Regions from separate parts of the Rhizobium sp. CECT 9324 genome, predicted to be linked through region 1. Evidence: predicted binding sites of a transcription regulator. Region 1 holds the regulator's gene; each other region holds the start of a gene.
The links. Region 1 encodes LexA, which represses DNA repair genes until DNA is damaged. Its sites were predicted from a motif close to TGTTCNNNNTGTGTTCNG; they were not measured.
Positions count from the first base shown of each region.

Region 1 (7,974 bases):
AAGACGACCCTGGGCAAAATGCTGGTCGGGTCCATCCTGCCGACCTCCGGAAATGTCCGATTGGACCTGATGGATTTGCGCAACTGGGATCAGCGGCAATTCGGCGAAAACATCGGCTACCTTCCACAGGACGTCCAGCTGTTTCCCGGAACGATCAAGGCGAATATTGCCCGCATGCGAAGCGACGCGGATGATGAGCAGATCTACCGCGCCGCAATGCTGGCCGATGTGCACGAGATGATTGCAAGCCTTCCACACGGCTACGAAACCATGGTCGCCGCCGATGGATCGCCGCTGTCCGGCGGACAGAAGCAACGGATCGCGCTGGCGCGTGCCTTCTTCGGCGACCCCCATCTTGTGGTGCTCGACGAGCCCAATTCTAACCTCGACAGTGCCGGTGACGTGGCGCTGATGCGGGCGCTGCAACATGCGAAAGAGCAGAAGATCACCATGATCACCATAACCCAGCGCCCTGCCCTGCTCAGCAACGTCGATAAGATCCTTTTGCTGGTCAATGGCACCGTCGCCCTGTTCGGCATGCGCATGGATGTGCTGAAGGCGTTGCAAGCGCGCGGCATCGATATCGAAGGCGGCTCATTCGGTCATCAGTTGCAATAGGAGCGACGCATATGGCAGACATCGCCAAAGTCCATGATATCGAGTGGTACTCCGAGGTGCCGCGGTCGATCGGCAAGCAAACGGTCGTCGGCCTCGCGCTCATGGCCATCGCATTCGGCGGCTTCGGAACCTGGGCATCAACCGCTCCGCTGGCGGCAGCGGTGATTGCTCAAGGCAGCTTCGTCGCCACCGGCCAGAACAAGATCCTCCAGCATCTCGAAGGCGGGATCATCGAGCAGATCCTCGTCAGCGAAGGCGACCAGGTCGTCGAGGGACAAGCGCTCGTGCAGCTCGATGAGACCGCGGCTCAAGCAAAAATGCGTGAGCTTTTCCTGCGCCGCATGCGACTGGATGTAACGGCCGCCCGCTTGACGGCGCAGTTCGAGACGGTTGAAAAGCTCGACCTTACGTCGCTGCTGAAGGAGCACCGCGGCGATCCCGACGTCTGGGCGATCCTGGTCAGCCAGCAACTCAATTTCAGAGCACAGCGACAAAAGCTCTCAAGCGAGATCGCGCTGCTGCAACAGAACATCAGGGCCCTCGAATTTCGCGAAATCGGCTACACGAGACAACGCGACTCATCCATCCGCCAGCTCGATTTGCTCAAGGATGAATACGCCGCAAAACAAATCCTGCTGGAAAAGGGTGTCGCGCGTGCAAACGAGGTCAAGGCCATTCTCCGCGCGATCGCCGAGGCGGAAGGCCAGATCGGGCGGCTTGAGGCGGAAATCGCCGAGACCCAGGCACAGCGGACCAAGGGGGAGCAGGAAGTACTGCGCGCAGAAAGCGCCTATCGCGAAGACGCACTCGAACGGCTGCAGGCCATCCAGGGCGAGCGCGACATGGTGCGAGAGCAGTTGCGGGAAGCCGCAAACATTCTGGAACGGGCAACGATCAATGCACCAGTCTCAGGGACTGTCGTGCGAATCCACTATCATACCAATGGCGGCGTGATTGAGAGCGGCAAGGCAATTCTCGAAATCCTGCCCGCAGGTGTGCCCCTGATCATCGAAGCGCAGATACCCAGAAACGATATCGACAGCGTGAAGCTTGGCCAACCCGCCACCATCCGCCTGGTGGGGCTGAACCAGCGGACGACGCCGGTTCTCGAAGGAGACGTCTTTTACCTGTCGGCGGATGCGCTCCAGCAATCGGGAAACACGTCTACCGCGCCCCATGATGTCTATCTCGCCAGGATCAATATACCGCCGACGGAGATTGCACGTGTCCAGGGCTTCACGCCGACACCCGGCATGCCGGCAGAGGTGATGATCCAGACCAACAAACGGACATTTTTCAACTATCTCGCCAAGCCGATTACCGACAGCATGTCACGGGCATTTTCCGAACAATGATCCCATGCCAGAATAGCGAGCATTGCGCGTAACTCGGTCGCTTCCGCAAAGGCTGAACCGAGTTCGCTGTGTCGTCGCCATGGCTTCACCATGCAAGGCAATGCATCAGGATTGCGTGAAAATCGCTGCATGAATATTTCGAAACATCCGCCTTGACGCACACCCTTATTGGCGCCCATTTTTTTGTGATCCGTCAGCCAAACGCATGCAATGTTCACGGAAATTTATCCACTTGCGGAACACATATGGAACATATAGTGTCTGTTCTGTATTTGTTTCACCAATTGGGGCATCGCATATGCTGACGCGCAAGCAACAGGAACTGCTTCTTTTCATCCACGAACGGATGAAGGAATCCGGCGTGCCTCCCTCTTTCGACGAAATGAAGGACGCGCTCGACCTCGCCTCGAAATCAGGCATTCATCGCTTGATCACTGCGCTCGAGGAACGCGGTTTCATTCGCCGCCTGCCCAATCGCGCCCGCGCGCTCGAGGTCATCAAGCTGCCGGAGGCCTATACGCCGAGCCTGCAGCCGCGCCGGGGCTTTGCACCGAGCGTGATCGAAGGCAGCCTTGGCAAGGCGCCACCCGCTCCCTCTGCGCCGAGCCGCTCAGCCAGTGATAGCAATTCTTCGTCTGTCAGTGTGCCCGTCATGGGCCGGATCGCCGCCGGCGTGCCGATTTCGGCCATCCAGAACAACACGCATGACATCACCGTGCCCGCCGAAATGATCGGTTCGGGCGAACATTACGCGCTTGAGGTCAAGGGCGATTCGATGATCGATGCCGGCATTCTCGACGGCGACACCGTGATCATTCGCAATGCGTCCAACGCCAATCCCGGTGACATCGTTGTCGCGCTCGTCGACGATGAAGAGGCAACACTGAAGCGCTTTCGCCGGCGCGGCGCATCCATTGCGCTCGAGGCCGCCAACCCCGCCTATGAGACCCGCATCTTCGGACCGGATCGGGTGAAGATCCAGGGCAAGCTCGTCGGGCTGATCCGCCGCTATCACTAAACCGGCCCGCCCTGTTACGCTGGCCCGTCGGTCGGCGGCAAACGACTTACTTCTCCTGTGATAGGAGAGTTGCCTTTGGCTTGCTCGTGCGATGTGTGGCTCTCTGCCTGTGAGCCGCTTCGCCAGTCGTAGAGGCGGTGACGGGTCCAGGCGCGTGCAGGGCCGTCAAATGACGGGACGATCGTCATTGTCCTGCTGGAGCGATCCCGAAGAAAGACTTCCAGGCTGCCGGTGGCACGCAAGGTTTCGGCTGAAATCAGGCGAGCACCGGAGCGACAGTGTGCAAATCCCGGGCGTTGAGCGACGATGACAATGTCGGCGAGATCACAGGCAATGCCGGTTACCTCGTGGCGTTCGAGCGTTATGATGCGCCAGCCGTGGTGCATCGCGGCGCAAGCGTCCTGGATGCAGATAAAATTCTTCTCATCGGCAACCTTCAGGAGATCTTCGAGTTTTTGGCGGGCTGTTGATATTTCGGTCCCCGACAAAGGGGTGCGCTTTGGCCGGTCTGGCGACAGAAGCGCGGCGGTGCCGGACATTTCTTCCGGCGGGATCGTCCCGGCAATGCGTAGCGCGGGCTGCCATTGGTCGAAAATGAAGCTCGGCGGACGTTGGCGGTTGGTGGCAAGCTGATCATCGTCGATGGGCGTGTGGGAGGCGGGCCAGAAACCGACGAGACGTCCATCTTCGCTGATCGCCAGATCAGCCCTTGGTGTTCTTGGCGAAAGGCATGCCGTGAGCAGCGCGGAGGCAACCAGAAACGTGCCGATATGGCGCAGACGCGTGCGCAGCAGCGTGAGCAACAAAAAACCCGCAACCGTTGTCGGCAGGAGCCATGCCGGCTGGCGGGAGAACGTGTAGCCGTCTCCCCAGCCGGCGATTTCGTGCGCGACGATCAGCACCCATTCCAGGCCATAGCCCATGACGATGAGAAATGGAGCATCGAGCCCAAGCGGCATCAGGATCATCGCAATGAAGCCTGCCGGCATGACGACAAGCGAAATCAATGGCATGGCAATGAGATTCGCCTCCAGACTGTGGGTCGCGAGGCGGTGAAAGTGGCTAATGGCAAAGATCGCCGTGGCCAGTCCGCCGATGATCGACGTGGCCAGAGTTCCGCCGAAGAAGCGAGCGAAGGCGGCAAGCAACAAAACCTTGCGCCCGCGAAAACGCGGCAGAAAGTCTCTGGGCCTTTTGCGCCAACCGGCGTAGCCGGCGATCAAAGCGGCGGTCGCGGCAAAAGACATCTGGAAACTGGGGCCCATCACGGCGGAAGGCTGGACCAACAGGATGATGGTCGCAGCCAGTGCAAGGTTGCGCAGACTGATGGCGGGCCTGTCGACAAGGACCGCAACCAGCATGATCGAGGTCATCAAATAGGCCCTGACCGCTGAGACCTGATAGCCGGAAATCAGCACATAGCCCGTAACTGCGATCAGCGCTCCCACGGCTGCGATCTTCTTGACGGGATAGGCCTGGGCCACCACCGGGAACAGACTGAGGCCCGCCCGCAGGCCGACGAAAAAAATACCGGCGGCGAGCGCCATGTTGAGGCCCGAGATCGCCGTGATATGCGCGAGGCCGGAAAGGCGAAGTGCCTCGGTCGCCGCCTTTGACATCGAACGCCTTTCGCCGGTGATGATCGACGCGGCAAATGCGCCGGGATCACCCGGCAAGACGGTGCGTATGCGGGTGGAAATCTGGTCTCTCAAAGAAAAAAGCGCCTGGTCGGCTGACTGCACGATGCCGGGCAGAAGGCCAGGCGAGAAGCCGGGCCAGAAATCTTGCCGATCACCAGAAGATGCGCCCTGCGACACGTCGACCGCGGCAGGTGGCCCGAGGAAGAAGCCGACGGCTCCGATGCCAGAGAAATAGCTGGCAAAGGCGAAATCATTCATACCGGGCAACGCCGGGCCGGAAGGCGGTGACAGGCGCGCGCGGCCGGACACCTTTGCGCCAATCACAAGCGGTTCATGGCGACTGCGCGCGAGGACGGATATGCGCTCCGGGGCACGGCGCAACATCGGCTCGGCCGTGCCTGTCAAGCACAACACATACCGCCATTCGCCGGCCGCTCCTGCCTCACGTCGCTCGATCACCCCCGTGACGATCGTCACAACCGGCTGATCGAGCACGATGGTTGCGGTCCTGCGCGTCTCCCAATCGGCGAGCAGCATGCCGGCGCAAAAGAGAGCCACGGCGCAAATCGTGACATGCCGGACTGTGCCCGGCTTGCCCAGGAGCCAAATTCCGGCCGTAGCTGCGATCAGAACGCAAGTAAGAACAGCAAAGGGCGGTGACGTCGGCAGGAGAAACCAGAGGGCTGCACCTGCACCGATACAGACCGGGACGAAATGGAAAAGATGGCCATGGCGAGCCTCCACGGCCATATCGGCGGTGCTGCTGATCGGAAGTCGTGCAACGCGTTCGCGCAAGAAGGCGAGAGGTTTCTCCGTTCGTCTTGCAACCGCTGGCGGACGACGTGTCGGCACCGCGATATCCGGCAATGCAACCTCGGTCGTTGCCGCAATCTTGAGTGAATCGGTCTCTCCATGCGCCATGTCCGACACACGCACCGTCCTTCGCCGAAGCCGGGAGAAAGCCCGAGCAATAGCCGGAGATTAAAGGTTTTCCGTCAACAATCAATGCGTGCAGAGCGGTGGCATTACAAAGCCTTTGCAACTTCAATCGATTAGAACCGATCGGTTCGATCGTTGCCGATTTCGCGATGCACAATTTGCCCTTTGGATAGCTTGGCATTAACTTCCGTATCATATAGCTACATCAAACACGCTTAACCGATGGCGCCTTCTCAAGAGACGCCGTCCCGCCAATTCCGGAGGATTAGCATGACGGACAAGAGCGCTTCTTTGAAACTCGGGGAACAGACGGTTGACCTGACAGTCAAGGGCGGAACCATCGGCCCAGACGTGATCGATATCGCTGCCCTGTACAAGCACACCGGCGCCTTCACCTACGACCCCGGCTTCACCTCGACGGCGTCGTGCGAATCCAAGATCACCTATATCGACGGCGATGAAGGCGTTCTGCTGCATCGCGGCTACCCGATCGAGCAGTTGGCTGAAAAGGGCGACTTCCTCGAAGTCTGCTATCTGCTTCTGTACGGCGAACTGCCGACGGCTGCGCAGAAGAAGGACTTCGACCATCGCGTCACGCATCACACCATGGTGCATGAGCAGATGAGCCGCTTCTTCACCGGATTCCGTCGCGACGCCCATCCGATGGCTGTCATGGTCGGCACGGTCGGTGCGCTCTCGGCCTTCTACCACGACTCGACTGACATCACCGATCCGCACCAACGCATGGTCGCTTCCCTGCGCATGATCGCCAAGATGCCGACGATCGCCGCCATGGCGTACAAGTACCATATCGGCCAGCCGTTCGTGTATCCGAAGAACGACCTCGACTATGCTTCGAACTTCCTGCGCATGTGCTTTGCCGTTCCGTGCGAGGAATACCAGGTAAACCCGGTTCTGGCGCGCGCCATGGACCGGATCTTCATCCTGCATGCCGATCACGAGCAGAACGCCTCGACCTCGACCGTTCGTCTTGCCGGCTCGTCGGGCGCCAATCCGTTTGCCTGCATCGCAGCCGGCATCGCCTGCCTCTGGGGCCCGGCACATGGCGGCGCCAACGAAGCGGCGCTCAACATGCTGATGGAAATCGGCACTGTTGACCGTATTCCGGAATACATCGCCCGCGCCAAGGACAAGAACGATCCGTTCCGCCTGATGGGCTTCGGCCACAGGGTCTACAAGAACTACGATCCGCGCGCCAAGATCATGCAGAAGACCATGTACGAAGTACTGGAAGCGACAGGTCATGGCGACGATCCGTTGATGCAGGTCGCTCTTGAGCTTGAAAAGATCGCGCTCAGCGATCCGTATTTCAAGGAAAAGAAGCTTTACCCGAATGTCGACTTCTATTCCGGCATCACGCTGCGCGCGCTCGGCTTCCCCACAACCATGTTCACCGTGCTGTTCGCGCTTGCCCGCACCGTTGGCTGGATCGCGCAGTGGAACGAAATGATCGAGGACCCGCAGCAGCGCATCGGTCGCCCGCGCCAGCTCTACACCGGCTCGCCGCAGCGCGATTACCTGCCGGTGCCGAAGCGCTGATCGTCCGCAATCCTGGACAGATGACATAGAATGGGGCCGGCGGAGCAATTCGCCGGCCCCATTGTTTGTGATCTGGTGCGATCCTCAGACGCGGATGCGGCGGCGTTCAAGGGCCTTGTCGATCTCACTGACGGCCAAGACCAGCATGGCGATGGCAAGAAGCAGGAGCCAGTCGGTTGCCGCAATCGGGGCAATGCCGAGCACGTCGCTCAGGCCCGGCATATACATGGCCGCGATATGCAGCGCCTGCGAGCCGAGGATGCCGAGCAGCAAATACGGATTGGAGAAGGGCGACTGGCTAAAGACCGAGCGCCGCTCGGATCGGCTGGCCAGGCACTGGACATTCTCGAACAGGATAAACAGCACCAGCAGAAGATTGCTCGCCTGGATCGGTTCCATGCCCGTATTCAGCAGGGCGTAAAACAGGACGAAACCACCCAACCCCATGACCAATGTCGCCACGACAAGACGGCGCAGCATCAGCCGGTCGAAGAGCGCCTCTTCCGGCCGTCGGACCGGTCGGGTGAGCTCATCGCCTTCCGCGGGTTCGGTTACCAGTGCCACGTCCTGAACGCCGTTGGTGACAAGGTTCAGCCACAGAAGCTGCACCGCACTCAGCGGCATCGGCGTCCCAAGGACCATGGCCAGCAGGAATAGCAGCACTTCTGCCGCTCCGGTGGCGCCGAGCATGAAGACGACCTTGCGGATGTTGCCATAGGCCACCCTGCCCTCGACAATACCGGCGACGATGGAGGCGAAATTGTCGTCCGTCAGGATGATGTCGGCACTTTCCTTGGCGACATCCGTGCCCTTCAGGCCCATGGCCACCCCCACATGCGCATGC
Region 1 is NZ_CAKKMZ010000001.1:2,336,634-2,344,607, reverse strand. It holds gene LQ231_RS11640 (type I secretion system permease/ATPase) at 1-618, shown strand, start outside; gene LQ231_RS11635 (HlyD family type I secretion periplasmic adaptor subunit) at 630-1,973, shown strand; gene lexA (transcriptional repressor LexA) at 2,272-2,991, shown strand; gene LQ231_RS11625 (ComEC/Rec2 family competence protein) at 3,006-5,567, opposite strand; gene gltA (citrate synthase) at 5,841-7,130, shown strand; gene LQ231_RS11615 (HAD-IC family P-type ATPase) at 7,215-7,974, opposite strand, start outside.

Region 2 (7,974 bases), 320 kb from region 1:
GACCATCACCAAGATCTCCGGCGCCCGTATCCGCACGACACACCTCACTGGCATGGTGACCGATATCGGCATCGAGCTTGGCAAACTCGGCTACCGAAAGGTCGCGAGGCTTGCGCACCATGCCCCTGTGATCGCCGACGGCAAAAAGCTCGGAGTGCTGGTCCCGATCGTGCTGGCTTTCTTTCTCGGCGGTCTCGTCGGTGCCGTCGGTTTCAAGCATCTGGGCTACGGCTTTTCCCTACCGCTGGCGGCACTGCTTCTGGCGCTGGCCTCGCCGCAACTTCGGCCTCGCATGTCCCGCGCCGTCTGACACCCCTCCCCCACTGTGGACAAATCGTGCAGCAAAGTCACAGTCGCGTGTTTGCGCATTTGGAAACGTCCGGACGAAACTTTTCTTAAACTTCACGACATAGGATCGGCGCCATCCAGTATTGCGTATCAACGGTCGGTCCATGTTCCAGCGTTTTGTCTTCACCTTCGCTCTCTGCCTTGCCACCAGCACGGCGCTCGTCTCGCCAAGCCTTGCGAATGGATCGGGCCCGCTGCAGATTTATGTGTCGAAGGCCGACCAGATGCTCACAGTCTATGACGGAGACCAGATCGTTGCCACCTCCAAGGTCTCGACCGGAAAAGCCGGACATACAACGCCTTCCGGCGTGTTTTCGATCCTCGAGAAGCGCAAATATCACGAGTCGAATCTCTATTCGAACGCGCCGATGCCGTTCATGCAGCGACTGACCTGGTCCGGCATCGCCCTGCACGAGGGCAAGGTGCCGAACTATCCCGCCTCGCATGGCTGCGTGCGCCTGCCGGCCGGGTTTGCCAAGTCGCTTTTTTCCATGACCGAACGCGGTGCGCATGTGATCATCACCGATGATCCGGTGGCGCCGCGCCCGCTGTCACATTCGACGCTGTTCGTGCCGCGCATACCGGTTGCCGACGGCCAGTTGCTGTCGGATGTTCAACTGCGGCCCACGACGATCGACGCATCGCTGAAGCCGGTCGAAGTGGCGATGAACCAGCTGCCTCCTAAAGCGGGTGCATCCGCCTCGCTGATCCTTGAGGAAGACGAGCCGGCCCTCAGGATCCTGATCACCCGGCGCAGCCAGCGCGAACAAGTGTTCGACGTGCAACGCCTGCTTGCCGATCTCGGCTTCGATATCGGCATTCCAGACGGACTGATGGGCTCAAAGACCATGGCGGCGGTCAAGGGCTACAAACGATGGAAGTCGATCGAGAAGGATGGTGCCATCCTGTCGCCGGTCTTCCTCGAAGCGCTCTACACGTCCGCCGGAAAAGGCACGCCGCCGGCCGGCCAGATCATGATCCGCCAACAATTCAAGCCGCTGTTCGAAGCGCCAATTTCGATCGCCAATCCGGAGCTTGCGCTCGGCACGCATTTCATCGAGGCGACCTCAGTCGACCGCTTCAAGGGCAAGGCCGAATGGCGCTCGGTCACGCTGGAAAACCATCTACCCGCCCAGGCGATGAAGCGGTTGGGCATTACGACACCGGCCGACGATCAGTCTGTCTTCAGCGTCGAAGCTGCACTCGCCCGGATCAATATGCCCGGCGACATCCGCGCCAAGATCGAGACCATGCTCAGCGAGGGCACGTCGATCACCATTTCGGACATGGGTCTCGGCATGGAAACAGGGGACGGAACCGATTTCATTACCGTGACACGGCCGGTGCCCAGAGGCTGAGCGTCAGCTCACCAATTCCACGTCCAGCACGCCCGGTGTCGAGCGCATCGCGGCGGCGATCTCCGGCGAGATTCGGAACTTTTCCGTCAGTTCGACCTCGATCTCGCGCATGCCGTCATCCTTGATGACAATGAAAGAGACAAGGCCATCACCGCGGGCGTTCAGATGGGCAGCGACCGCGCGCAAAGGCCCGGAATCACGAACGTAGACGCGCATCGCCTTCTGCATGCGGATCGATTGTTCCTCCAGCGACTGCGCCGTCTGGATGCGCAGACCGATGCCTTCCGGGCGCTCCTCGGCTGCCACCAGGATGACCAAGGATTTGCCGGATTCCAGCAGGTCGCGATATTGATTGAGGCCTTCCGAGAACAGCACGGCTTCGTATTGGCCCGACGCATCGGAGAAGGTGACGATGCCCATCTTGTTGCCGGTGCGGGTCTTGCGCTCCTGCTTGGAGATCACGGTGCCGGCAAGCCGGCCGGCCGTTGCGCCCTGTTTTACCGCGACGGAGAAATCGGCAAAATTCTGCACCCGCAGCTTGTCGAGCAGCGAACGGTAGGCATCAAGCGGGTGGGCCGAGAGATAGAAGCCGAGCACCTGGAACTCGCGCATCAGCTTTTCCGACGACAGATACGGCGTATAGGGCGCAAAGGCGATGCGTTCCGGGCCGCTCGCACCGCCTGAGCCGAACATGTCGGACTGGCCGCTGACGGCATTTTCCTGGGCGCGCTGGGCATAACCCATGATCCGGTCGAGACTGCCGCTCATTTCGGCCCGGTCATGGCCGAAACAATCGAAAGCGCCGGCGGAAATCAGGCTTTCGAAGACGCGGCGATTGACCTGCTTGGGATCGATGCGCAGGCAGAAATCCTCGATATCGGCAAAAGGCGTGTCGCCCCTCACCTCTACGATATGATCGACGGCCGCTTCGCCGACGCCCTTGATCGCGGCCAGCGCGTAGAAGATCCTGTTCGGACCGGTCTGGAAATGGCGGAACGAGGTCTGCACCGACGGCGGCACGACCTCGATGCCGAGGCGCCCGGCATCCTGGCGGAAATCCACCAGCTTTTCGGTGTTGGACATATCGAGCGTCATCGACGCGGCCAGGAACTCAACCGGGTAATGCGCCTTCATGAAGGCGGTCTGGTAGGAAACGATCGCGTAGGCTGCGGCGTGCGACTTGTTGAAGCCGTAATTGGCGAACTTGGCCAGCAGTTCGAAGATGTTGCTTGCCTGCGGCTTGGAGACGCCGTTCTTCACCGCGCCGTCGACAAAACGGGCGCTCTGCTGGTCCATCTCCGCCTTGATCTTCTTGCCCATGGCGCGGCGCAGAAGATCGGCCTCGCCGAGCGAATAGCCTGACAGGACCTGGGCGATCTGCATGACCTGTTCCTGGTAGACGATAACGCCCTGGGTTTCCTTCAGCAGATAATCGATCGACGGATGGACCGATTCGATTTCCTCTTCACCGTGCTTGCGGGCGTTGTAGGTCGGGATATTTTCCATCGGGCCTGGGCGATAAAGCGCGACCAGCGCAATGATATCCTCGATACAGTCGGGCCGCATGCCGATCAGCGCCTTGCGCATGCCGGCACTTTCCACCTGGAACACGCCGACGGTTTCGCCACGCGACAGCATTTCGTAGGTCGGCTGGTCGTCGAGCGGGATCGCCGCCAGATCGACCTTGTGGCCGCGCTGCTCGACGACGAAATCGACCGCGGTCTTCAGAACCGTCAAGGTCTTCAGGCCGAGAAAGTCGAACTTGACGAGGCCCGCCTGCTCGACCCATTTCATGTTGAATTGGGTGACTGGCATGTCCGAGCGCGGATCGCGATACATCGGGACCAGCTTCGACAATGGCCGGTCGCCGATAACGATGCCGGCGGCATGGGTCGAGGCGTGGCGATAGAGGCCTTCGATCTTCTGGGCGATATCGAGCAATCGGCCGACAACCGGCTCCTTGTCGATTTCCTCCTGGAATTTCGGCTCTTCCTCGATGGCCTTGGACAAAGGCGTCGGATTGGCCGGGTTGTTGGGAACCAGCTTGCAGATACGGTCGACCTGGCCGTAAGGCATTTCCAGCACACGGCCGACATCGCGCAGAGCCGCACGGGCCTGCAAGGACCCGAAGGTGATGATCTGTGCCACCTGCTCGCGGCCGTATTTCTGCTGGACGTAGCGAATTACCTCTTCGCGGCGATCCTGGCAGAAGTCGATGTCGAAGTCGGGCATCGAGACGCGATCCGGATTGAGGAAGCGTTCGAACAGAAGAGAGAAGCGCAGTGGATCGACGTCGGTGATGGTCAATGCATAGGCGACCAGCGAGCCTGCACCGGAACCACGGCCTGGCCCGACCGGAATATCGTGCTGCTTGGCCCATTTGATAAAGTCGGCAACGATAAGGAAGTAGCCGGGAAACTTCATGCGCTCGATAACGGACAATTCGAAATCGAGCCGCTCGCGATATTCGTTCTCCGCGTAGCCCTTGGCCATGCCGAGCGTTGCCAGACGCATGTCAAGGCCTTCGACTGCCTGCCGCCTAAGTTCGAGGGCTTCCTCGCGCTCCGCCTCCTGCGGATCATCACTGCCGCCGGTGAAGCGCGGCAGGATCGGCTTGCGCGTGTCGAGGATGAAAGAGCAACGCCGTGCAATCTCGATCGTATTGTCGAGCGCTTCCGGCAGATCGGAAAAAAGCTCAACCATTTCGGCCCGGCTCTTCAGATAATGATCCGGGGTCAGGCGAAACCGGTTGTCGTCCGAGACGATGGCGTTGTGGGCCACCGCCATCAGGGCGTCATGGGCATCGTAGTCGGCACGCGAAGGGAAGAAGGCCTCGTTGGTCGCGACCAGGGGCAAATCATGATCATAGGCCAGTTGCACCATGCGGCGCTCATGGCTGCGGTCGTAGTTGCCATGACGCTGCAGCTCGACATAAAGCCGATCGCCAAACAGCGCCTTCAGCGCCAGAAGCCGGTTCTCGGCCTGCGCCTTGTGGCCGTCCTTCAACATCAGGTCCACAGGGCCGTCGGATGCGCCGGTTAGCGCAATCAGCCCTTCGGTGCCCGCCTCTTCGAGCCAGGACATCTTCACATGCACCGCGTGACCGGCATCGCCGCCGAGATAGGCGCGACTGACGATATCGACCAGACGCTCATAGCCTGCCGGATTGGCAGCCAGAACGACAAGCGAAGGCAATTTGGCCACATGGCCATTGCGCTTCTCGCCCGACGCGTCCTCCATATCGATCGACAGCTGACAGCCAATGATCGGCTGTACGCCGTCGCCGATCGCCTTCTGGGAAAATTCGAGCGCAACGAAGAGATTGTTGGTGTCGGTGATCGCAATGGCAGGCTGGCTGTCGGAAACCGCTTTACCCAGGATCTTTTTCAGCGGCAAAGCGCCTTCCAGGAGCGAATAAGCCGAGTGCACCCGAAGATGAACAAAACCGGGGCTTCCACCCAAGAGATCGGAAGCGTCCTTGCCGCCGCTTGCTTCGCCCATCGGGTCTATCCTCACGCATTCTGAATCGGCGCGATTTTCAACGTTCCAAGATGCGAAGTCCAGCGGAGTTTGCTCCGGCAAAGCCTCTCTCTACAGCTTTGCCGGAAGAGTTGTCAGAGCGCCAACATGATCAGCGACATGCTGCCAACGAACATGGCTAGGGAGGCGAATGCAGCAACGTCACGAAGTATTTCGGTCATGTCTGTCTCCTGTCTCTTTATGTTTTTAATTTGTTCTCTTTCTGTTCTGTTGTCAACCAAAAAAAAGCCCATTGCAAGCGGAACAAAATCCACCTCGCAATGGGCCTGGTCTGCATCCTGATGGATCAGGGGTGGAATTCGACAATCTTTCCGTCGACCAATGTCACGCAGCGATCCATGCGGCGGGCGATCTCGTGGTTGTGGGTTGCGATCATCGCCGACAGGCCAGACTGGCGCACCAGCGCCTCCAGCGCCGAGAAGACATAGGATGCCGTTTCCGGATCGAGATTGCCGGTCGGCTCGTCGGCCAGGAGAACCAGAGGTGCGTTGGCAACCGCACGCGCGATTGCGACGCGCTGTTGTTCGCCGCCCGAAAGTTCGGCCGGACGATGCTCCGCCCGCGGGCCGATGCGCATGTAGTCGAGAAGCTGCTTGCCGCGCTCCTTGGCTTCGGCATGCGGCAGACCGGCAATCAGCTGCGGCATCATCACATTTTCAAGCGCGGTAAATTCCGGCAGCAGGTGATGAAACTGATAGACGAAGCCGACGGAATTGCGCCGGATCGTCGTGCGCTGTTCATCGCCAAGGTCATGGCAGGCGATACCACCCACTGTCACCTCGCCTGCATCGGGATGCTCCAGCAGGCCTGCGATATGCAAAAGTGTCGACTTGCCTGTGCCTGATGGCGCCACCAGCGCCACCGTTTCACCGGTTCTCAAGGTGAAATCGGCCCCCTTCAGAATGGAAAGCACGGTTTCGCCCTGGCCATAATGGCGGTCGATGCCGGCAAGCGAAAGAACAACGTCGTTGGCCATCGGGTTCGGCATCCTTATTCGTAGCGCAATGCCTGCACCGGATCGAGGCGCGAGGCCCGCCAGGCAGGGAGGATGGTCGCGAGGAACGACAGGCTGAGCGCCATGACCACCACCGAAATCGTCTCGCCGACATTCATGTCGGCGGGCAGCTGGCTGAGAAAATAGAGTTCCGGATCAAACAGCACCGTGCCCGAGACCCAGGAAAAGAACTGGCGGATCGATTCGATGTTCAGACAGACCAGTACACCGAGCAGGACACCGGCAAACGTGCCTGTCGTGCCAATGGCAGCACCCGTCATGAAAAAGATGCGCATGATCGCGCCGGACGTTGCCCCCATGGTGCGCAGGATGGCGATGTCGCTCGCCTTGTCCTTGACCAGCATGATCAGGCCGGAAATGATGTTGAGCGCGGCGACGAGCACGATCAATGTCAGGATCATGAACATGACGTTGCGTTCGACCTGCAGCGCCGAGAAGAAGGTCTGGTTGCGCTGGCGCCAGTCGGTGATGAAGATCTGGCGGCCGGCCGCCTGCTCGATCAGCGGGCGCAGGTCATCGACGGCGTCCGGATCTGAAATGAACAGCTCGATCGACTGGACGATGCCTTCGACGTTGAAATAAAGCTGCGACTCCTCAAGCGGCATGTAGATGATCGACGCGTCGTATTCCGACATGCCGATCTCGAAGATGCCTGACACCGGATAGGACTTGACCCGCGGGTTGACACCCATCGGCGTCACGTCACCCTCCGGTGAAACAAGCGTGATCGTGTCGCCGGCGCTCAGGCCCAACTGGGCTGCCATGCGCGAGCCGATCAGCACGCCCTCGCCGGCATTGAAACCGGCCATGTCGCCGGAGCGGATATTGCTGGCGACAACGGTGAGCTTGGCAAGATCCTCGGGACGGATGCCACGAACCAAGGCGCCGGTACCTGCCCCTTCCCGCCCCGAGGCCAGCGTCTGGCCTTCGACAAGCGGCAGAGCCATGGTCACGCCTTCAACCGCCGAAAAGCGGCTGGCAAGATCGGCATAGTCGTTCAGCGGCTGATCGATCGGTTGTACGACCATATGGCCGTTGATGCCGAGAATGCGTGAGACCAGTTCGGTGCGGAATCCGTTCATCACCGCCATGACAATGATCAGCGTCGCCACGCCGAGCATGATGCCGACGAAGGAAAAGCCGGCGATCACCGAAATGAACGCCTCCTTGCGCCGCGCTCTCAGGTAGCGCCAGGCGACCATGCGTTCAAAGGCGGAAAAAGCCCTCGCGGCGGTGCCCTTTTGGGCTGTGCCCGTCTCGTTGCCAGCGGCTTTGCTCGCCATGGTGTCTCCCTGCTTTCGCCCTTAGGCAGTCAGCTTGTTGATCGCCGCTTCGATCGTCATCGTCTCGCGCGCTCCGGTCTTGCGGTCCTTGAGCTCGATTTCGCCAGAGGCGACCGAGCGAGGACCGGCAATGATCTGCACCGGCACGCCAATCAGGTCTGCCGTGGCGAACTTGGTGCCTGCGCGATCATCGGTATCGTCGAGCAGAACATCCTTGCCGGCCTTGAGCAGGGCGGCGTAGAGCGTTTCGCATGCGGCGTCGCAAGCCTCATCGCCTGCCTTCATGTTGATCACGGCAGCATCGAACGGCGCAACAGATGCCGGCCAGATGATTCCGTTGTCGTCATGCGAGGCTTCGATGATGGCGGGAACAAGGCGTGACGGACCAATGCCATAGGAACCCATGTGGACAAGGTGTTCCTTGCCGTCC
Region 2 is NZ_CAKKMZ010000001.1:2,015,907-2,023,880, reverse strand. It holds gene LQ231_RS10000 (YoaK family protein) at 1-310, shown strand, start outside; gene LQ231_RS09995 (L,D-transpeptidase family protein) at 453-1,706, shown strand; gene dnaE (DNA polymerase III subunit alpha) at 1,710-5,207, opposite strand; gene LQ231_RS09985 (ABC transporter ATP-binding protein) at 5,533-6,222, opposite strand; gene LQ231_RS09980 (lipoprotein-releasing ABC transporter permease subunit) at 6,237-7,544, opposite strand; gene proS (proline--tRNA ligase) at 7,566-7,974, opposite strand, start outside.
Region 2: the regulator LexA is predicted to act here: its motif matches at 5,439-5,456, upstream of dnaE (DNA polymerase III subunit alpha).

Region 3 (7,974 bases), 780 kb from region 1:
TCGGCGTCTGAGATATAGTGTTTCGCCCTGACAGAGTGCGGGTGTCAGCCGGCCAAGAGGTTTTCATAGATATGCTGCAAACCTTGCGCTTCGCCCTCAATAGAAAAAGACCCGTGGGTTCTTTCGATCGCGCGCTGTCCGGCAGTTGTCCGCCGCTCCGCATTGTCCATCAGAAGCGTGGTGGCTTTCACCATGGCCGCGGTGCTGGTGTCTTCGAGCAGGACGCCGGTTTCATGGTCGCCCACTGCGATCAATTCACGAAATGCGCCGACATCGGTCGCGATCACCGGCACGCCGGAAGCCATTGCCTCCAGGGGGGTGAGGCCGAAACCTTCCCAGCGCTGCGGCGCGACAAACAGGTCGAGGGCGCGGTACCAGTCATTGATATTGGTATGCTCGCCGACAAAAAGAATTCGGTCCTGAAGTCCCGCTAAGTGGACCTTGTCCTTCAGGCCCCGCTCGAAGTCTGCATGTTTGGCCGTGGCGCGGCCCGCGACGATTGCGATCCAGTCCGGCCGTGTTGGCAGGAGTTCGATCATCGCGTCGATGAAAATGTCGGTACCCTTCTGGTGGCGGACGCGGCCGAAACAGCCGACATGGTTTTGCTGCGGGTTCAGTCCTAGGGCCTGCTTGGCTGCAGCCTTGTTGGCCGCAGGGCGGAAACGCTGCTCGTCGATGCCATGCATGACCACCGTATTCGGTACGGTCAAATAGGTCGAGGTTTTGGCGCTGGTCGCGACAACCGCATCCATTCGCGAGACGAGAAATTTCGTCCAGCGGGAATGCTTGCGCTGTGAGGCGGAGGTGAAGACGAGTTTCAGCGGCATGCGCAGGATGTCGCGCAAGACGAGGCCCGGCAACATCTCGATGTTGCGGCGGGCGTGCCAGACGCGGACTTTACCGTCTTTCGGCTTGCGCCAAAGCTTCCACAGATCGACAAACCGGATATGGGGCAGGTGCGCCGGCAATCCAGGCCCGATCACCGCAACGCGGTGGCCGAGCCTGTTCTGGACCGGTACAAGCTGGATGATCGTCGAGGTGACGCCGGAGAGACGCTGCTTGAAATTCGGCGCAATCACGAGGATCTCGGATGGATCCACGTAAGTTGTCGGTTCGGATGCCACATGCGTCTCCTGGGTGATCAGCCCCACTGAACGGCGAGGATTTCGTAGGCCTTCGAACCGCCAGGCGCGACGACCTCAATATTGTCGCCGACTTCCTTGCCGATCAGGGCGCGGGCAATCGGCGAGGAGATCGAGATGCGACCAGCCTTGACGTCGGCTTCCTGGTCGCCGACGATCTGGTAGGTCTTCTCTTCGTCGGTGTCTTCATCGATCAACTTGACCGTGGCGCCGAACTTGATCTTGGAACCGGACATCTTGGAGAGGTCGATCACCTCTGCGCGCGCGACCAGGTCTTCCAGTTCGCCGACGCGACCTTCGTTGTGGCTCTGGGCTTCCTTCGCAGCATGATATTCCGCGTTCTCGGAAAGATCGCCATGGGCGCGTGCTTCAGCGATTGCCTCGATGATGCGCGGACGTTCCTCCTGCTGGCGCCAGCGAAGCTCTTCGTTCAGCTTGACGAAGCCGTTCTGCGTCATCGGTACTTTGTCTACCATTACCTCTTCCTTCGGTCTTAGCGTCCGCGAGCGCGGGCACAAAAGAAAACAGGTTCCGAAGCAAAGCTACGGAACCGTGTCACAAATCACATCTGTCGGGACTATAGCAGATTGCCAGACGCAATTTCCAGAGTTTTCGACAGAGCGGGATTCGCGTGTGGGTATGTGCTGACTGATGGTGGTTCAAGCTTATGATATTCCTATCATTTTCGTGAATTCTTACACTGCGTGCGCGCTACTCTTGTCAATTGGAAAGGCCCTCCAATGGCGATTGTTCCTCGCTTCTGTCTACTGCTTCTAGTTGCATTCGCGTCGGTGGCGATGTCACTTTTTCTTCTGTCGCTCGCGTAGATGTCTGCCAGGTTTTCCGCTACGAGCGATCGGGAATGTAGCCCGTCACAGCCTTTCAATCTTGACGACGGAAAAAAGAACATATAGTGAACAAACCTATGAGGAAGACACTGAAAGAACGTCTCGCCATTCTGTCGGATGCGGCCAAATATGATGCTTCCTGCGCCTCAAGCGGAACCACAAAGCGCGATTCTTCGATAAGCGGCGGGCTCGGCTCGACGGAAGGAGCCGGTATCTGTCATGCCTATGCGCCGGACGGTCGGTGTATTTCCCTGTTGAAGATACTGCTGACGAATTTCTGCATCTATGACTGTGCCTATTGCATCAACCGGTCATCGAGCAATGTCGAAAGGGCGCGTTTTACACCCGATGAAGTCGTCTGGCTGACCATCGAGTTCTATCGTCGCAACTATATCGAAGGGCTGTTTTTGTCGTCCGGCATCATCCGATCTTCGGATGATACGATGGCGGAGATGGTGCAGATTGCCCGCGACCTGCGCACCAAGCATGGCTTTCGGGGCTATATTCATCTGAAGACCATTCCGGAGGCGTCAGCGCGTCTGGTCGAGGAGGCCGGGCTTTATGCCGACCGTTTGTCGATCAATGTCGAGTTGCCAACGGATCAGGGCATGCAGAACTACGCGCCTGAGAAACGCCCGGCCGGGATTCGACGATCGATGGGCGAGCTGCGCCTGAAGATCGAAGCGGCAGGGGAGGCGACCTACACCGGACGCCGCAAGCGGTTCGTCCCGGCCGGGCAGAGCACGCAGATGATCGTCGGCGCAGATGGCGCCAACGATGCGACGATCCTTGGTTCCAGTGCCCGGCTCTACAGCAGCTATTCGCTCAAGCGGGTCTACTATTCGGCCTTCAGCCCGATCCCGGACAGTTCGCGCCATCTTCCGCTGATCAAGCCGCCGCTGGTGCGTGAGCATCGCCTGTATCAGGCCGACTGGCTCTATCGGTTCTATGGCTTTTCGGTCGCCGAAATCACGTCTGCGCGCGCCGACGGCATGCTTGACCTCGACCTCGACCCCAAGCTCGCCTGGGCACTGGCCAATCGGCAGGATTTCCCGGTCGACGTGAACACGGCCGATCGGGAGACGCTTTTGCGGGTGCCGGGTTTCGGTACGAAGACGGTCAAAGCTCTGCTGGCCGCGCGCCGGCACCGAACCGTGCGTCTGGAAGACCTGGCACGCTTGGGCGTCGTTCTCAAGAAGGTGCGGCCGTTCATCGTCGCGGAGGGGTGGTCGCCACACCGGACACTGGAGCGTTCCGACCTGCGGGCCGTGTTTGCGCCAGAGCCGGAACAACTGTCCTTGCTCTGATGCGAGCAGTCTCACTCGAGGGACGGGGCAATCTCGGCGAATGGCGTGATGCCGCGCGCGCCCTGCTGGCCGCGCATACCCATCCCGATGACGTGCGGTGGACGCAATCAGACGGGGCAGCGGATCTGTTCGGTATCGATCAGGTGCCCGTCGCTCAAGCCTCGGCTGACAGCATGACCGCAGCGTTCAGCGTGCCGAAAGCGTTTGTTCAGGCAGCCGAGGCTGCGCTGTGCCACAGCGAGCCGGATCGGTTCTCATTGCTTTACCGCATTTTATGGCGTCTGCAGCGCGATCGGTCGCTGTTGGGCGATGCTGCCGATCCGGACATCATACAGTTGAAGGCACTGATCAAGAATGTTCGCCGCGATGCGCACAAGATGACGGCGTTCGTGCGGTTTAGGGAGGGACCCCCGGGGCAGGCGGGCGGGCGCCGGGCTTTTGTCGCGTGGTTCGAACCGGAGCATTTCATCGTGGCCCGGACCGCGCCCTTTTTCCAGCGGCGGTTCACCGATATGGATTGGCTGATCGCCACGCCCAAGGGATCGGCGATGTGGAATGGCCGCAGCCTGGAAACATCGACCGTGCCCGCGGAAAGACCACAGGCCGAGGATGCGACGGACGAACTCTGGCGAACCTATTTTGCCAATATTTTCAATCCGGCACGGCTGAAGATCAAAGCCATGCAGGCGGAGATGCCGAAGAAATATTGGAAAAACATGCCGGAGGCCGATCTGATCCCCGGGCTGATTGCGGGTGCCGAGCAAAGGGTGGCCGAGATGGCGGCACGTCAGGCGAGCCAGCCTCCGGCTTTCCATGAACGACTACAAGCTGCATGGCAGGAGAGGGCGGATGATGAGGAGGGGGCTCTCAGTCGTGCTCCGCGTGACGCATTGGCCTTGCTGAAGCGCGAAGCGGAGACCTGCGAACGCTGTGCATTGCATTGCCACGCCACCCGGACGGTGTTTGGCGAAGGGCCTATCGATGCCGCGTTGATGTTTGTCGGCGAGCAGCCGGGGGATCAGGAGGATCTGGCCGGTCGCGCTTTTGTCGGCCCGGCCGGCACGGTTTTCGACCACGCGCTGTCGTCTGCCGGTATCGAGCGCGAACGGAGCTATGTGACCAATGCGGTCAAGCATTTCAAATACGAGATGCGTGGCAAGCGACGGATCCATCAGCGACCGAATGTCGGGGAGATCGAACATTGCCGCTGGTGGCTGGCGCGCGAACTGGAGATCGTCAAGCCGAAGATCGTGGTCGCCATGGGCGGAAGCGCTTACTTCTCCCTGACAGGCGAACGCAAACCACTGGAGGATGTGCGTGGCCATCCCGTCGCGCTTGCCAAGGGACAGATCCTGTTTGTCACCGTCCATCCCTCCTATCTGCTGCGGATTCCCGACGAAGTGATGCGGCAACGGGAAGTGGCGCGGTTTCAGTCGGACATGCAGGCGGTCCAAACGCTGTTGCGGCTGGTCTGAGGTAGCGCGGCCTTCAATGTGCCTGAAGTGCCGTCTCGTCGATATGTGCGCTGTCGTAAACGCGTTTGGCGACGACGGCGAGGACGAGAAGGGTGACGGCGGCAAGGGCGCAACAGATGGCAAAGCCGAGTGCATAGCCCGCGCGCGCCTCAATCAGCCATGTCGGCGTGGGGCCACCGAGCCTCTGGGCAATCTCAACAGTGCTGGCCAGCGACGACGTGATCGCCATTGCAGACTGGCTGTCGAGCCCGGAAAGGTCCGCGCCGGACATCACCATGCGATAGACCAGTGTTCCGAGGCTGCCGAGAACGGCCACTCCCAACGCGCCCCCGAACTCAGCGCTGGTTTCGGAGATGGCCGATGCCGAGCCGGCGCGTTCGGGCGGTGCCGTGCCGACAATAAGCCCGGTGGTGGTCAGAATTACCGGCACGAAGCCCAGGCCGATGATCATGCTGGAAAACAGGACGCCGACCAGGCTCGAATAGTAGGCGGCGACCGCCATGCTGGCCGCACCCGCCGCGTTGACCACAAGACCCAGCAAAACGGTTCGAACCGGTCCCAGGTGATTAGTGACGCGGTAGGCCTGAAAGGACATGACCGTGAAGACCAGCGAAGAGGGAATTGACCAGAGGGCGGCCTGCAAGGGCGTCAGGCCGATGACCAACTGGAGGAACAGATTCTGGAAGAGAAAGATGCCAAAGATGAAAAAGACGCCGGAGAGGTTCACCAACAGGGAAGCGGTGAAGGCAGGAATCTTGAACAGGGCGAGATCGATCAACGGGTGGACGAGGGTCTTTTGACGACGGACAAAAAAGTAGCCGACCAGCAATCCACCGAGGATAGGAACAATCTGGGATGGCATGAAGCCATCGGCAGCCATCTTCTTGAAGCCGTAGGTGATCGGCAGCACGGTCATCAACGACAGGGCCACGCTGGGAAGATCAATGCCGGATGCTTTCTCATCGCGATATTCCGGCAGCAGGAAGGGCGCGGTTGCGAGCAGCAAGGCCATGATCGGAACATTGATCAGGAAGACCGATCCCCAGTGGAAATACTCTAGCAGAACGCCGCCGATCAGCGGGCCGACAAGGCCGCCCAGAGCGAAGGCGGTTCCCCATATGCTGATGGCGCGATTGCGTTCCGCCTCGTCGCGGAAGAGATTGACGACAAGCGACAGGGTCGAGGGCGCAATGGTGGCGCCTGCGATGCCGAGCAGGGCACGAGCGATGATCAGCATGTCGGCCGTGTTGGCAAAGGCAGCAAAGACCGATGCCGCCGCAAAGAAGAACGCGCCAATCAGCAGGACTTTCCTGCGGCCGATCCGGTCACCCAGCGTTCCCATCGTGACGAGGAAGCCAGCGACCATGAAGCCGTAGATGTCGTTGATCCAAAGCAGTTGGGTGGCGGATGGATCGAGATCGGCTACAATTGCCGGCATGGCAAGAAAGAGCACCGAAAGGTCCATCGAGTAGATCAGGCAGGCTATGGAAAGGATCAGAAGTCCAATCCATTCGCGGCGGGTGGCCCGCTCAGGCATCACGTTTTGATCCAGCATCTCTTACTCCCGGAAACCGGCCGAGATTTTCGCGAATTACCAGAAATGGCAAGTGCAAATCCCGATTGCACTTGCCGGCGTGGTCTAACCGGGCGTCGTCAGCCCACAGACATAAGCATCCATTCGCGCCAAAGTCTGTTTTCCGCCATCAACGGCACCGAACTCGATTGTCGCGTCGCGGGCTTGTGTGGTCGGGAAGATCAAGGTGATCGTGACCCGGGTCTTGTCGCCCTCCGTCTGCAAGGTGATGACGCCGTCGAAATGCGCTGGCTCGCCGGCTTCTCCGCCATGGGCATAGGCAATGCGCGTTGGTGGGCTGATATCCTGATAGCGGATCCAGTTGGGCCAATCCTTGCCGTCCGGCCCATGCATCGTATAGCGCCAAAGCCCGCCAACGGAGAAATCCATCTCATGAGTTTCGTTGCGGAAGCCGTCTGGACCCCACCATTGGTCGAGATGGCCGGCATCGGTAAACATCTTGAACACGAGGTCGATCGGCGCCCCGACGAGGCGATCAACCTGGAGAATCTTGGCGGGATCATAGTGCGTTTTCATGTCAGCGGTCTCCTGCCGTCAGGTCGAGAACAGCTTGCAGCCGGTCGAAATTCTGCTCGTTGGCCGCAGCGATGTATTTCTGCAGTGCCAGATTTTCCGCGGTCGCATCGAACAGCATGCGCCAATGGAGTCTGGTGCCTTTGTCTTCAGGCTCGAAGCGCATTTCCATCGTGTAGATGTGCATCGGTTCGTGATGCAGGAAGGCAATATGCCTGTCGGGGATGATTTCCTGGAAGGTCGAATGGTTGTCGAAATCGGTGCCGTTTGCGGCGCTCATGGTGATGCGCCAGCTTCCGCCTTCGCGAAAATCGAATTCGTCGATGCGATTGGTGAAATCATGTGGCCCCCACCAGTGCTTCAGCTTGTGCGGATCGGCAAACGCCTCGAACAGGGTTGCGGGGTCGACGGCAAACAGACGGTCGTTGAGGATTTCCATCTTATCGGTCATTTGTGTCCTCCGTGTTCTTCGCCTCGGTCTCAAGTGTCGCGATATAGTCCTCGAGCCGGTTGAGGCGGTGTTCCCAAAGCGTGCGATAGTCTCCGAGCCAGCCGTCGACGGTCTTCAAGGGTTCCGGTTCAATCCGGCAGGGGCGCCATTGGGCGCTGCGTCCGCGCGAGATCAGCCGGGCGCGTTCCAGCACCTTCAGATGCTTGGAAACCGCCGGCAGGCTGATGTCGAAGGGGGCGGCCAGTTCGTTGACCGTCGCCTCGCCCTTGGACAGACGTGCCAGGATCGCCCGACGGGTCGGGTCGGCGAGCGCCGAGAGTGTAATGGATAGTGGATCGTTGCTCATAGTTAGCCGATCGGTTAATTAACCTATGGGTTCAATAGCGGTCGCGATGGGGAACGTCAAGAGACCTGTTCTGGTCATTCGACGCTGGATGCTGCCCGGGATAGGACGTTGAACAAGGGGGCAGGCGTGTGGTCCGCGGTGATCGCGAGGGCCAAGTGCCTTGCGTAGCGCAGCTTTCGTCCGGCTCCAGCCGCGAGGAAACGCCGAAGTTGATCGTGAAACGGGCTGTCTCGCCACGCGTCCTGACGTTGGAGCGTCTGGAACGCCCGCTGGTCTCCCTGCTCGTTCAGGATCGCTT
Region 3 is NZ_CAKKMZ010000001.1:3,120,070-3,128,043, reverse strand. It holds gene LQ231_RS15215 (glycosyltransferase family 4 protein) at 45-1,124, opposite strand; gene greA (transcription elongation factor GreA) at 1,142-1,618, opposite strand; gene LQ231_RS15205 (putative DNA modification/repair radical SAM protein) at 2,068-3,297, shown strand; gene LQ231_RS15200 (UdgX family uracil-DNA binding protein) at 3,297-4,772, shown strand; gene LQ231_RS15195 (MFS transporter) at 4,786-6,327, opposite strand; gene LQ231_RS15190 (SRPBCC family protein) at 6,412-6,882, opposite strand; gene LQ231_RS15185 (SRPBCC domain-containing protein) at 6,884-7,330, opposite strand; gene LQ231_RS15180 (metalloregulator ArsR/SmtB family transcription factor) at 7,320-7,676, opposite strand; gene LQ231_RS15175 (TOPRIM nucleotidyl transferase/hydrolase domain-containing protein) at 7,751-7,974, opposite strand, start outside.
Region 3: the regulator LexA is predicted to act here: its motif matches at 2,045-2,062, upstream of LQ231_RS15205 (putative DNA modification/repair radical SAM protein).